DNA from 2 places in the Solidesulfovibrio magneticus RS-1 genome. Region 2 is predicted to be linked to the other one. Evidence: riboswitches for the same ligand, from Rfam matches in the RefSeq annotation. Region 2 holds a riboswitch; the other holds the start of a gene.
What was found. A riboswitch is a leader RNA that binds a small molecule or an ion and turns the genes downstream of it on or off. The one in region 2 is predicted to bind cobalamin.
Positions count from the first base shown of each region.

Region 1 (6,068 bases), 1.9 Mb from region 2:
CTTGAAAAAGGACGGCCAGATCATGTCCAGCAACAGGATGGCCGTGGCGATGGTCACGTAGCGGATTTCCCGGGTGACGAAAAAGACGATGAGCGCGACCAGGGTCAGGGCCATGCCGGTGTCGCGAGCTTGGTCGCGGCTGGCGGACAGCCAAAAAGAGGATTTCTGGCGCTTGTGTTCCAGTGAGGACATGCGGGGGTGCTCCGGATCAGGCGTTTGGCGGCGCTGCCGCCATGGCGGAAGTCTGGCTTCCCCTAGCCCAGGGCGCGGCCGGGCGTCAAGGCGCGAGGGTGAGGGAGGTGGTTCAGTCGCCGAGGTCCCGGCGCTGGCGCTTGCGTTCGCCTTGGCGCTTCTTGTCGTCCAGGCGGCGCAGTTTCGAGGCCAGGGTGGCCCGGGTCTTGCGGCGGGGCGGCCGGGGGGTCAGCGCCTCGCGCAGCAGCGCGGCGAAGCGTTCCAGGGCGATTTCCTTGTTGGCGAACTGGCTGCGGCTGGTCTGGGAAACCACGCGCAGCACGCCGTCCTTGCCGATGCGGCCGGTAAGCGCCTCGCGGATACGCGCCTTGTCGGCCTCGGTGAGGCTTGGCGAAGCGTCGAGGTCAAACAGCAGCGTCACCTTGGAGCTGGTGGTGTTGACGTGCTGGCCGCCGGGACCGCCGCTGCGGGCGGCGATATAATCAATCTCCGCCAGGGGGATGCTCACCCTTGAAGTCACAAACAGATCGTCCACATCCTTCTCCCGCTCATCCCTTACCCCCATTTGGGGGGTCCGGGGGCCTCAGACCCCGGCCGCCGGAGGCATCCCCCGCCCTCTCCTAAACTCTTGTCGTAATAGTCAAACGCGGCGCGGCGGCCTGGAGGCGGGCGACGAGGTCGGTCGGGAACACGGCCGGCCCGGCGGCGGCCAGATCAGCGTCGGCGCAGCCGTCGGGGCGGAAGGCCTGGATGACCCAGCGGCCGGCGTCGGCGGCAGCCAGTTCCCCGGCCAGGGTGGTCAGCTCGTCTTCGGTCAACAGCCCGGGATGCCAGGTGGTGCGGGTCTCGAAGGGCACGCGGCTTTTGAGGATGAGCGCCAGGCTTTCGAAGGCGGCCTCGCCGCCGCCGGCCACCCCGGCGATGCGGTCATAGGCGGCGCGGGGGGCTTTGACGTCGAGGCCAACCCAGTCGCACAGGGGCAGCACGGCGGAAAGCGCCTTGGGGAACATGCCGGTGGTGTGCAGGCCGGTGTGGAAGCCCATGGCGCGCACGGCGGCCAGCATGTCGGCCAGCCCGTCCTGGAGCGTGGGTTCGCCGCCGGAGAAGACGACGGCGTCGAGCAGGCCCTTGCGGCCTTCGAGCCAGGCCAGCACCGAGGCGCTGTCGTGCTCCACGGCGTCGGTGATTTCGCGCAGCGGTTCGTTGTGGCAGTAGGGGCAGCCCCAGGGGCAGCCCTGGCAGTAGATGACCGCGGCCAGGGCGTCGGGAAAGTCGAGGGTGGAGAGCGGCGTGACGCCGCCGATGATAAGACCGTTCATGTCGCGTCCCTTAGCCCTGTCGGCGGCGGCGCGCAAGGCCGGGCCAACGCAAACGGCGCGGCCATGGCCCATCGCCACAACCGCGCCGTCACGTGATCCCTCCTGTCGGGAGGGTCCGGGAGGGGGTGCCCCCCTCCCGGCCGCCGGAGGCATCTTGGTCTTATTCTTAATGATCCTTCGGTTCCTTAAAACAAACCCGCTCGTCGTACTCGCCCTGCTTGCCGACGTTGAACGCCGACTTGGGCCGGTAGTAGCCCATGACGCGGGTCCAGATTTCGCAGGCCTGGGTGCGGCCTTCGGCGGCGCAGGTCGGGCAGGTCTCGTGTTCGCCGGTCAGGTAGCCGTGGACGTCGCAGATGGAGAACGTCGGCGTCACGGTGACGTAGGGCAGGGCGAAGCCGGACAGCGACCGTTTGACGAGCTTCTTGCAGGCCTCGGCGCTGGTTACGCGCTCGCCGAGGTAGAGGTGGAGCACCGTGCCGCCGGTGTATTTGCGCTGGAGCTCTTCCTGGCGGGAGAGGGCTTCGAAGGGATCGTCGGTGAAGCCCACGGGCAGCTGGGAGGAGTTGGTGTAGTAGGGCTTCTCTGCCGGGCCGGCCTGAAGGATGCGCGGGTAGCGCTTTTTGTCCTCGCGGGCGAAGCGGTAGGTGGTGCCTTCGGCCGGGGTGGCTTCGAGGTTGTAGAGGTGGCCGGTCTGCTCCTGGAACTCGGTCATGCGGGCGCGCACGTGGTCGAGCAGGCGCACGGCCATGGCGTGGCCGGCCTCGGTGGCGATGTTCTCGGCATCGTTCGTGAAGTTGCGGATCATTTCGTTCACGCCGTTCACGCCGATGGTCGAGAAGTGGTTGCGTAGCGACCCCAGGTAGCGCTTGGTGTAGGGGAAAAGCCCGGCGTCCATGCGGCGGGTGATCTCCTTGCGCTTGATCTCAAGGGTGGTGCGGGCAATCTCCAGCAGCGCGTCGAGGCGGGCGAGCAGGGCGGTCTCGTCGCCGCGATGGGTGAAGCCCAGGCGGGCGCAGTTGATGGTGACCACGCCCACGGACCCGGTCTGCTCGGCGCTGCCGAAAAGCCCGTTGCCGCGCTTGAGCAGCTCGCGCAGGTCGAGCTGAAGCCGGCAGCACATGGAGCGCACCATGCCCGGGGTCAGGTCGGAATTGAGGAAGTTTTGGAAGTAGGGCAGCCCGTACTTGGCCGTCATCTCGAACAGGATGTCCACGTTGGGCGATTCCCAGGGGAAATCCTTGGTGATGTTGTAGGTCGGGATGGGGAAGGTGAACACGCGGCCCTTGGCGTCGCCGGCGGTCATGACCTCGATGTAGGCCCGGTTGATCATGTCCATTTCGGCTTGCAGTTCGCCGTAGGTAAACGGCATCTCCTCGCCGCCGATGACCGGATGGTCGCCGGCCAGATCCTCGGGGCAGGTCCAGTCGAAGGTGAGGTTGGTAAACGGCGTCTGGGTACCCCAGCGCGACGGGACGTTTAAGTTATAGATCAGCTCCTGGATGCACTGGCGCACTTCCTCATAGCCCAGGTTGTCCTTGCGGATAAACGGAGCCATGTAGGTGTCGAAGGAGGAAAAAGCCTGGGCGCCGGCCCATTCGTTTTGCAGCGTGCCGAGGAAATTGACGATCTGGCCCACGGCGCTGGAGAGGTGCTTGGGCGGCTTGGCTTCCACCTTGCCGGGCACGCCGTTAAGGCCTTCGCTCAAGAGCATCCGCAGGGACCAGCCGGCGCAGTAGCCCGAAAGCATGTCGAGATCGTGGATATGGAGATCGCCGTCGCGGTGGGCCGCGCCGGCTTCGGGCGGGTAGACGTGGGAGAGCCAGTAGTTGGCCACGACCTTGCCCGAGACGTTCAGGATAAGCCCGCCCAGGGAATAGCCCTGGTTGGCATTGGCGGCCACGCGCCAGTCCTGGCGGTCGAGGTATTCGTTGATGGAAGCGGCCACGTCCACCACGGTCTTTTTGTCTTCGCGAAGGCGGGCGCGCTGTTCGCGGTAGACGGAGTAGGCGCGCAGCGTCCGGAAATGGTTGGCCGAGACGAAAGCCTGCTCGACGATGTCCTGGATGCGTTCGATGTCCGGGATCTGGCCGATGAAGCGGTGGGAGAGGACCTTGACCACCTGGGCGGTCAACAGCCAGGCCTCGTCCTCGCCGAATTCGCCGGTGGCGGCTCCGGCGCGGCGGACGGCGGACAGGATCTTGTCGGCGTCAAAGGTGACGATCTGGCCGTCGCGCTTGCGGATGCGCGAGGGGATGGCGGCCACTACGGGCTGGTCGACGGCGGCGTCGACGGCGTCGTGGCGGTCGGAGGTGGGGGTAAGGGCCAAATTGCCGTGTTCCATCGGCTCGGACATGCGTTTCTCCCTGGGCAGGACTGTCGTCGGGCAGGGGAGGGGCGACGGCGGCCGCAAAACGCGTGGCGCGAAACGGCAGGCCGGGCAGCCCTCCCGCGAGGCTCCCTGGTTCATGCGCCGGACGGGTGCGTCCGGCGGGCGTCGGCAGGTGTTCGGACTTGCGAACGCGTCGGCCCGGTGTGGGCCGGTTTCCTAGTTCCCGCGGCTTCCCGGGCGGATGTCGCCCAGTGCCTGGTTGCGGGGTTCGTTTTCGCTTACCGCTGCGGGGCAGTTCCGGACTTGCACCGGATTCCCTCTTACGGCTGCCCGCCGCCGCCTGGAGCGGGGCGGGCCAACGCCAACGTCGCAGCATATATGCGAGGATGCGGCCAAAGAGTCAATCGAGGCAAAAAGAAGTGAGATACGGGGGGCTTGAGGGAATTAGGAACGTTCCAAGGAGGCTTCTGGTCAACCGCGCATGGCAAAAATATCTGATATTATTGATCTTTTTTCGAGGCTCTTGCGGCGGCGCAATGAAAATTTCCGGTCCAAGGGTTGTGGTTCGTTGCCGGATGGGCTGCTTCGCTGGCGGCGTACGAAACGACGACGTTCGCTTGCACCTGGACAGCGACGCCTGTCGGGGGAGACCGCCAGGACCGCTGGGGCGCTCGATAGGCTGGCGTTATGCCAGCCTGTATCGGCATAGGGTTTTCCGGCTAGGCCATGGCGCGTCACTGGGCCGGAATAACGACGCTGTCGTCGTCGAAGCGGGCGCTTGCCGCCCCTGGGTGACAGGCGATGCAATTGGCCAGGGAATTTATGCTGTTGCGCGAGAACACCGCCGGGGAAATGCCCTGATGCTTGTGGAGGATGTAGGGAATCGCTCGGATTTGCAGCGGTGCGACGCCGTTGAGGCTGCGCATGATTTTTCGGCCGAGTTTCAGGGATGTCGCATCCGCTGCGTTTGCCGACAAATATCCGGACAGAACGCTTTTGTCCTGCGGCGACAGGGCGAGCGCATTGCCGAAGTGATCCTCCGACTGGGCCAGGATGGTTTCCCAAGACGCACGAGGCAGGAGTTGCGGCACGTAGGCCCAATGACACCCGCCGCAGGCCGCGACATACGTGTCGTTCGCAACAAACGCCTCGGCGCGGCCACCCTGATGGCGTTTCCCGTGTTTGGGGGACCAGTCCTGGGACTGTCCGTATCCGTTGCCATTTTCAAAATGGCGACCGGCCAGAGAAAACGTTGGGTTGAGGAACATGGTTGCAACACAGACTAGATGGATCATAACGCTTCTGATAACCATGGGGCAAGCCTCGTGCTTTTTACCGCCTGCTTCATACCTTTTGCGGTGGCCTTGTTACGTCGTCGACCATTTTTCCAAACACTGCTTCAAGAACATTTGACAATAATTCCCGAACGATCTCCTCCACGATCCTCGGGATCGTTTCTGCCACATAGGTCAGCGCTCCGGTCACGCTCGTAAAACCTTTGATGCCGTCGTTCTCCTGGAGCTTGGTGGGCGATGGCCAAAGCCTGTAGATGGCAAGCGATTTGTCCGTCAGATAGGCAAAAGTGTTTTTGTCAAAAAGATCGGTATATTGCTGTTCGATGCAGACGGAGACTTGACAGAGTTGGGTGCGCTCGTCCTTGGCTGCCCGGATTTTGCCGATGGGTGTGCCATTTGTTGTGACGGGGTAACTGTCAAGGCTGCAATCCTTCACGGAATCAATACGATACAATTTACATGAATCCTGCGCCTCTGCCCGGCCAGCGCACAGGAGGCAAGCGATGAGAAAAAAGGCTAGGCCCAAGAAAGCATGAATTGATTTCACAATGGCCCTTCTCGTTCATGTTTACAGGAAATGATGATTTTCAAGCTCTACATCTTCTCTTCGTATACGCAAGAAAAATATTATTATGCCAATGACATTCAAAATCATTGAAGATGATGCAGGTGATTGTCAGTTTCATTTTAGCGTGTGTGAATTTTGCGGCCGCTGTATTTTGTCTTTGAAGTGAGAATGAGCCGCGGCAAGGACATGAAACAATTTCTCCAGGCCAGTGTTCGGAGGCGCTGTTGGAGGCGTCCGGTCGTCGGATCGACTGCGCGCTACGACAGTCTGTTGGAGGCGGAATTGGCTGTTGCCGGCGGTCCGGGAGGTGAAGGCCGGCTCGGCAGTCCCGGGCCGAGGGAACGGAACAGACCGTAGTGCGA
Region 1 covers NC_012796.1:5,022,851-5,028,918, reverse strand. The annotation lists gene DMR_RS20920 (SxtJ family membrane protein) at 1-192, opposite strand, end outside; gene arfB (alternative ribosome rescue aminoacyl-tRNA hydrolase ArfB) at 305-757, opposite strand; gene DMR_RS20910 (anaerobic ribonucleoside-triphosphate reductase activating protein) at 813-1,511, opposite strand; gene DMR_RS20905 (ribonucleoside triphosphate reductase) at 1,678-3,867, opposite strand; cobalamin riboswitch at 4,014-4,166, opposite strand; gene DMR_RS20900 (dihem cytochrome c) at 4,578-5,156, opposite strand; gene DMR_RS20895 (hypothetical protein) at 5,188-5,685, opposite strand.
Region 1: linked by a shared signal. The riboswitch ahead of DMR_RS20905 (ribonucleoside triphosphate reductase) and the one ahead of DMR_RS07175 (sirohydrochlorin cobaltochelatase) in region 2 are both predicted to bind cobalamin.

Region 2 (6,068 bases):
CAAGATCGCGCAGGCGCGGGAGCACGTAGCCAAAGGTGCTGTAGAGCAGCGGATCACCCAGGGTAATAAAGGCCGCGTCGCGTCCGGCCGCCAGCACGGCGGCCATGGCCGCGGCGTTTTTCGCCCAGGCCGCGTCCAGGGCGACTTGATCGCGGGTCATGGGAAAGGGCAGGCGGGTAAGGCTCCGGCTGGCCGGCAGGTGGGGGGCGACGATGGCCTCGGCGATGGAATAGTCGTTCTTGCTCGACGAGGCGGCAAAGACCGCGTCCACCGCGCCAAGAACGCGCACGGCCCTAAGCGTCACCAGTTCCGGGTCGCCGGGGCCGACGCCGATGCCGTAGAGCGTGCCCGGGCGGGTCATGACGGCCTCCCGGACAGCAGCCCGGCCAGGGTTTCCACGGCCGTCACGCTTCCCGGGCCGGGCCGGGAGAACAGCGCTTCGTCCACCACAAAGGCCCGGCCGTTTTGCACGCAGGGCAGCGTGGCGTACTCGGGCCGCTCGGCCATGGGCCGGGCTTCGGGGTTCATGGGGCCGCGCTGGGTGAGGCAGACGTCCGGGGCCAGACGCAGCAGTTCTTCGTCTGATAAACGCACGATTTTGTCCTTTGTCGCCACGGCGTTGATTCCGCCGGCTGTGGCGATCACGGCCGCCGCCATGGAGGCGTTTCCGGCAGCGAGCAGGCTGCCCGAGCGCACTTCGAAAAAGACCCTGGGCGGCGGGCCGTCCGGCCTTTTAACGGCAAGCAGGCGGTTGGTCAGGGCCTGGCGCAGGTTGCGCGCGGCGGTTTCGTCGCCGCACAAGACGCCGATGCGGTCGATGGCGGAAAAAAGCGTGGAAAAATCCGAAACGGCAAAGACTGTCGTGGGAATGCCCAGGCCGGCCAGACGCGCGGCCGATTCCCGGGCCTCGCCCCGGCCGTCCATTTGCAGCACGAGATCCGGGCGCACGGCCAGGACGCGTTCGATGTTGGGGCGCATGTGGGTGCCGATGACCGGCAAATCCGGCTTGCCGCCCGGGGCTGGGTCGGCCTCGGTGCGGGCCACGATGCGGTCGGTAAGCCCCATGCCGGCCAGGATGTCCACGAACGCGCCGTAAAGCGGCACGACGCGCCGGGCCGGAGCGGGCAGGGCGACGGTGTTGCCCAGGTCGTCGACGATGGCCGGGCCTTGGCTATGGGCCGCAGCGGCCGTAAGCAGACCGGCCAGCAGGCAGGCCGCCGCCGGCAGCCAAGGCCTGGGGCGCGCCGGTCTGGGGATGGGCAATGACGATGATGTCGGTTTCATAAATCCTCGAAAGGGTTTGCTGCGTAAAAACCTCGGCCGTGGGGCCGTCGGCCTCGATGCGGCCATCTTTGAGAAAAACCAGCCGCCCACAGAACAGCGCGGCCAGATTGATGTCGTGCAGGGCGGCCAGGATGGTGACCCCGGCCGCGTTTCGGGCGGCAAGCAAGCGGTAGAGGTCCATCTTGCGGGCAATGTCCAGGCTGGCCGAGGCTTCGTCCAGGAGCAAAATGCCGCTTTCCTGGGCCAGGGCCCGGGCGGCTAGCACCCGCTGGAACTCGCCGCCGGACAGCTCGTGAAGGCGTCTGTCGGCCAGTTCGCCTAGGCCCACGGCCTCCATGGCCGCCTCGGCCGCCCGGTGGTCGTCCGGGCCGTAGCCGCCCAGAAATCCGAGATACGGGTAACGCCCCATGAGCACCACCGAGCGTACGGCCAGCTCCCCGGCGTTTTCCCCGCGCTGGGGCACGGCGGCCACAAGCCTGGCCCGCTGCCGGTCGGTGAGTTCGGCCAGATCGCGCCCGGCCAGGGCCACCGTGCCGTCGCCGGGCGAAAGCACCCCGGACAAGGCCAGGAACAGGGTGGTCTTGCCCGCGCCGTTGGGGCCAAGGACGGCGACCATTTCGCCGGCGGCCACGTCCAGGTCAAGGCCGCCAAGGACGGCCCGGCCCCGGTAGCCGCTGGTCAGGTTGCGGCAGCGGATCACGCCCGTCCTCCGCGCCCGGTCAGGAGCAGGAAGCAGAAAAACGGCCCGCCGAGCAGGGCGGTCACCACGCCGACCGGCAACTCCGCGCCGTCGGGCAGGATGACCCGGGCCAAGACGTCGGCGGCGCACAATAGCGCTCCGCCGGCCAGGGCGGCCTGGGGCACCAGCGACCCGTGTTCGCCGCCGTAAAGCCGCCGGCAGGCATGGGGGGCGATAAGCCCCACAAAGCCGATGACCCCGGAGACGGCCACGGCCCCGGCGGTTAAAAGGCTGGCCGCCCCAAGCAGGGCCAGCCGCGACCGGCCGGCGGCCACGCCGAGCTGCCGGGCCTGGCGTTCACCCAGGAGCAAAATGTCCAGTTCGCGAAGGAAAAGCCCCACGCCGGCCAGGCCAAGCAGCAGACAGGGGAGGAAAAGCGCCAGTTCGGCTCGGCCCTTGCCCTGAAATCCGCCCATGATCCAAAAAACAATGCCGGCCACGGATTCCTCGTTGAGCGCCTTGACCAGTGACAGCAGGGCGGACAGGAAGGTGGCCGCCACGATGCCGGACAGGACCACGGTCTCGCGCCGCAGCCCGCCGGCCAGCCGGGACAGGGCCAGGACCGCGACCAGGGTCGCGCCGCCGCCGAGCAGGGCGCAGGCCGGAGTGGCCAGCGTCGATCCCAGGGCCGCGCCAAGGCCCAGCGTCAGGGACAAGGCCGCGCCAAAGGCCGAGCCGCCCGAGACGCCCAGGGTAAAGGGATCGGCCAGGGGATTTCGCAACACGCCCTGGAAGGCCGCGCCGGCCACGGCCAGGGCCGCGCCCACGCCGTAGGCCAAAAGCCCGCGCGTCAGCCGCAGTTCCATGACCACCGTGGGCAGGGCCGGATCGGCCGGAGCCGGGACGGCCAGGCCGGCCGCCCGGGACAGCACGGCGAGCACGTCCCCCGGGGCGGCCGGATAGGCCCCGGCCAGACAGGCGGCGCTGAGCGCGGCCAGCCCGGCCAGGACAAGGGGCAGGGTCCGCTTCAGGACCCCGCCCCGGGGGAAGGCGTGTGGCGGCATTATTTCCCGGGCAGGGCGTCGAAGGTTGTCTTGAGGTGTTCAATCCAGATGTCGGCCACGCCGCCATGCTCGGCCGCGCCGGTCAGCACGGCCTTGGTCTCCACGCCGGCGGCGGCCAGCGTCGAGGCCAGTGAGTCCTTCTCCTTGCCGGCCATGTCGTTTCGGGCATGGTCGCCGGCCACGGCGAAAAGCGGCATGAGCCAGGCTTTCTTGACGTTTTTGGCCTTGAGTTCGGCCACCACGTCGTCAAAGGAGGGCGTGCCTTCCACGGTGGCGACAAAGGCGTTCTTGTCCAGCCGCCACAGGCTGTACTGCAGAGCCGGATAGGCCATGTTGGCGGGATGTTCCGTGCCGTGGCCGACGAAAATGACGGCTTCGCCGGGCTTGCGGTCCTTGGGCGCGGCCTCAAGCAGCGCGGCGGCGGCCTTGGCGAAATCCTCGGCTGCAAACAACAGCGGCGCGGTCACCTCGACCCGGGACAGGCCCTTGGGCATACGCGAGAACGCGGCCGCCGTGCGCACGAGGTCGTGGTACTCGCTGCCCGGGACGGTTTGCAGGGAGAAAAGCGCCACGTCGGTGACGCCCTGATCGGGCAAGGCGGCCAGGGCCTCGGCCGGGGAGGGCACGCGTTTGCCGTCCTTGGCCAGCTTGGCCCGGATCATGGCGGCGGTGTAGCACAGGCTCACGGGCACGCCGGGATAGGCGGCCTTGACCCGGGCCACCATCTTTTCGATGGCCGGGGCGGCTTCGGGCACGGTGGTGCCAAAGGCGGCGACGACAATGGCTTTTTTCGGTTCCTTCCTGGCGTCGTGGCCGGCGGAAGCCGGGGCGGCCAGGGCCAGGACCAGGAACAGGGATAGGACGAGGCGCGCCAGCTGCGTAAGACGAGTCAGGCCAATCATGACAGGTAACCTCCACGGAAATGGAGGGCTCTTGAGGATAGCGGACGGGAGACGAAAAAGCGCCCGAAGCCGCGTCCCGGCCGGCAAAAGCCCTCGTTGCCGGCGGGATGTGCCAGAACCCGGGCAGGTCTTCCGGCTTGTTCCATCGGCCCCGGCCTTCCCGAGAAGTGCTTCCCAGTGGCGCGCGTGGAGGCCGACCTTTGCGTGGAACTGACGGCGGCGGGACCGCTCCCGATTTGAACGGGATTCCCTATTAAGCCCGTGAGGGCGCCCAGGTCGATTTCCGGGGAGGTAGCCGGGGGGCGGCCGCCTGTCAAGGCGCGGGGGTGGGCGCAGGGTTGGGCTTGATGAAGCCGCGCTTGATAAATATGTCGTAATCGGCTTTTTTGGTGAAAAGCGTGGGAATTTTGAGCGTTTCGAGATTCTGCATGAGGATTTGGACGGTACCCTTGTTGGCCTTGGGATTCATGACCACGATGGCCACGTCCTTGGCCATGGCCAGCCGCTCGGCCACGTCCCAGGCGGCGGTTTCGGGCGCGCCGCCGTTGACCTTGTAGGCGTCCACGCCGACCTCGATGACGGCGGCCCGGGCCGGTCCGGCCAGCCAGGCCAGGCAGACGAGCGCCAGGGCGAGGCAGCCGCCCAAAAGGCGGGCATGTCTGGACAGGCTGGTCATTTGGGCGTAAGGAATTTTTTCACAAAAACATTTCTGGGGGTTCGCCGTGAAATTTGATTTCGCCGGGCTTATCGTGCTGTTCGGGTTTGCGACCATTTTTATTTCCCTGCTGCTGATCAAGTCCCAGCAGGCCAACAAGCCCAAGGATCAGGACTGGTAGAGCGGCCATTGGCTAGGCTTTTATGAAGCGGCGGGCGGCGTTGGCCGACCGCCGCTTTTTGTTGGGCCGTTTTCTTGCTCGGTAAGCCTCCGGGCGGCGTTGCGTTCCATCCGCCTAGGCGACCCCAGGCGCTTCAATGGCCCTGAGCGGACAGCCTGCCGGCCGCTAGGGCCTTCCCGGCCCGCTTGGCGCAGTGCCTACTTGAGCGAGCCTATCTTGCCGAATTTATTGGATTCCGCCCGATAGAAAACGTTTTCGATGACCTTGTCGTTGCCGACGTCCTTGTAGTCGATGCGCACGGGCGAGCCGTCTTCTTTGACCTTACGGAAGAAGTCGGCGATGTTTTTGAATTTATCCGAGCGCAGTCCGGGATCGACGACAAAGAATCCCTGGCTGGTGACGATGGTCAGGACGTTTTTCGTTTCCTGCACTTCCTCGACCAGGGCCGTGGTTTTCTTGTACTTCACCGCCAGGCTGTCCTCGGTGATGAAGTCCATGACGTAGTAGGCGGCGACGATAAAGAGCAGAAAGGAAACGAGCAGGAGCACTTTTCCTTTGTTGACGGCAAAGTCGCCGATGAATTGCCGCAGGCGATCCAGTTTTGTCTTGTCGATCATAGCGCCTCGTTGCGCCGGCGGGCCGGGTGGGCCGCCGGGCGGGTGGTCGCCCAGGGCTATACCATCGTTGCGCCGTGGAAAAAAGGGGGGGATTTGGGGGCATGCCGGCCGGACCGGCGCGCCCTCCCTCGACTTCGGGCCGGCAGGCCGGTCGTTGGCCACAGATGGTGCACGTCGCATCCTCAAAAAAGCGACAGCGGTGTTTGTGGAACAAGAGCACGAAAAATAAAAGTTTTTCGTAAGTTCCAGCGCATTTTCCAAGGGACGCGCCACCCGCCGCCTCAACGCGGCGGCAGCCTCGCAGACCATGATGGACGCGAAGCTGCCGCTGGTTGGTCCCCAGACTGGAACCTAGGCTTCGATTTTCGTGCCGAGCAGGTCCAGGAACTGGCGCATCCACTGGGGATGGGCCGGCCAGGCCGGGCCGGTGACGATGTTGCCGCTGGTCACGGCGTTGGTGAAGGTCTCGTTGGGGCCGACGTAAGTGGCTCCGGCCCGTTCGATGTCGGGCTGCACCGCCGGGTAGGCCATGCACTGGCAGCCGGCGATAACGTCGGCCGCAACCAGCACCTGCTGTCCGTGGCACACGGCGGCGATGGGCTTTTTGGCCGCGCCGAAATGTTTGACGATCTCGATGACCCGGGGATTTAAACGGATGTATTCCGGAGCGCGTCCGCCGGGTACGA
Region 2 covers NC_012796.1:1,712,297-1,718,364, forward strand. The annotation lists gene cobI (precorrin-2 C(20)-methyltransferase) at 1-361, opposite strand, end outside; gene DMR_RS07160 (ABC transporter substrate-binding protein) at 358-1,284, opposite strand; gene DMR_RS07165 (ABC transporter ATP-binding protein) at 1,172-1,984, opposite strand; gene DMR_RS07170 (FecCD family ABC transporter permease) at 1,981-3,027, opposite strand; gene DMR_RS07175 (sirohydrochlorin cobaltochelatase) at 3,027-3,929, opposite strand; cobalamin riboswitch at 4,034-4,219, opposite strand; gene DMR_RS07180 (hypothetical protein) at 4,243-4,605, opposite strand; gene DMR_RS07185 (hypothetical protein) at 4,963-5,382, opposite strand; gene DMR_RS07190 (DJ-1/PfpI family protein) at 5,734-6,068, opposite strand, start outside.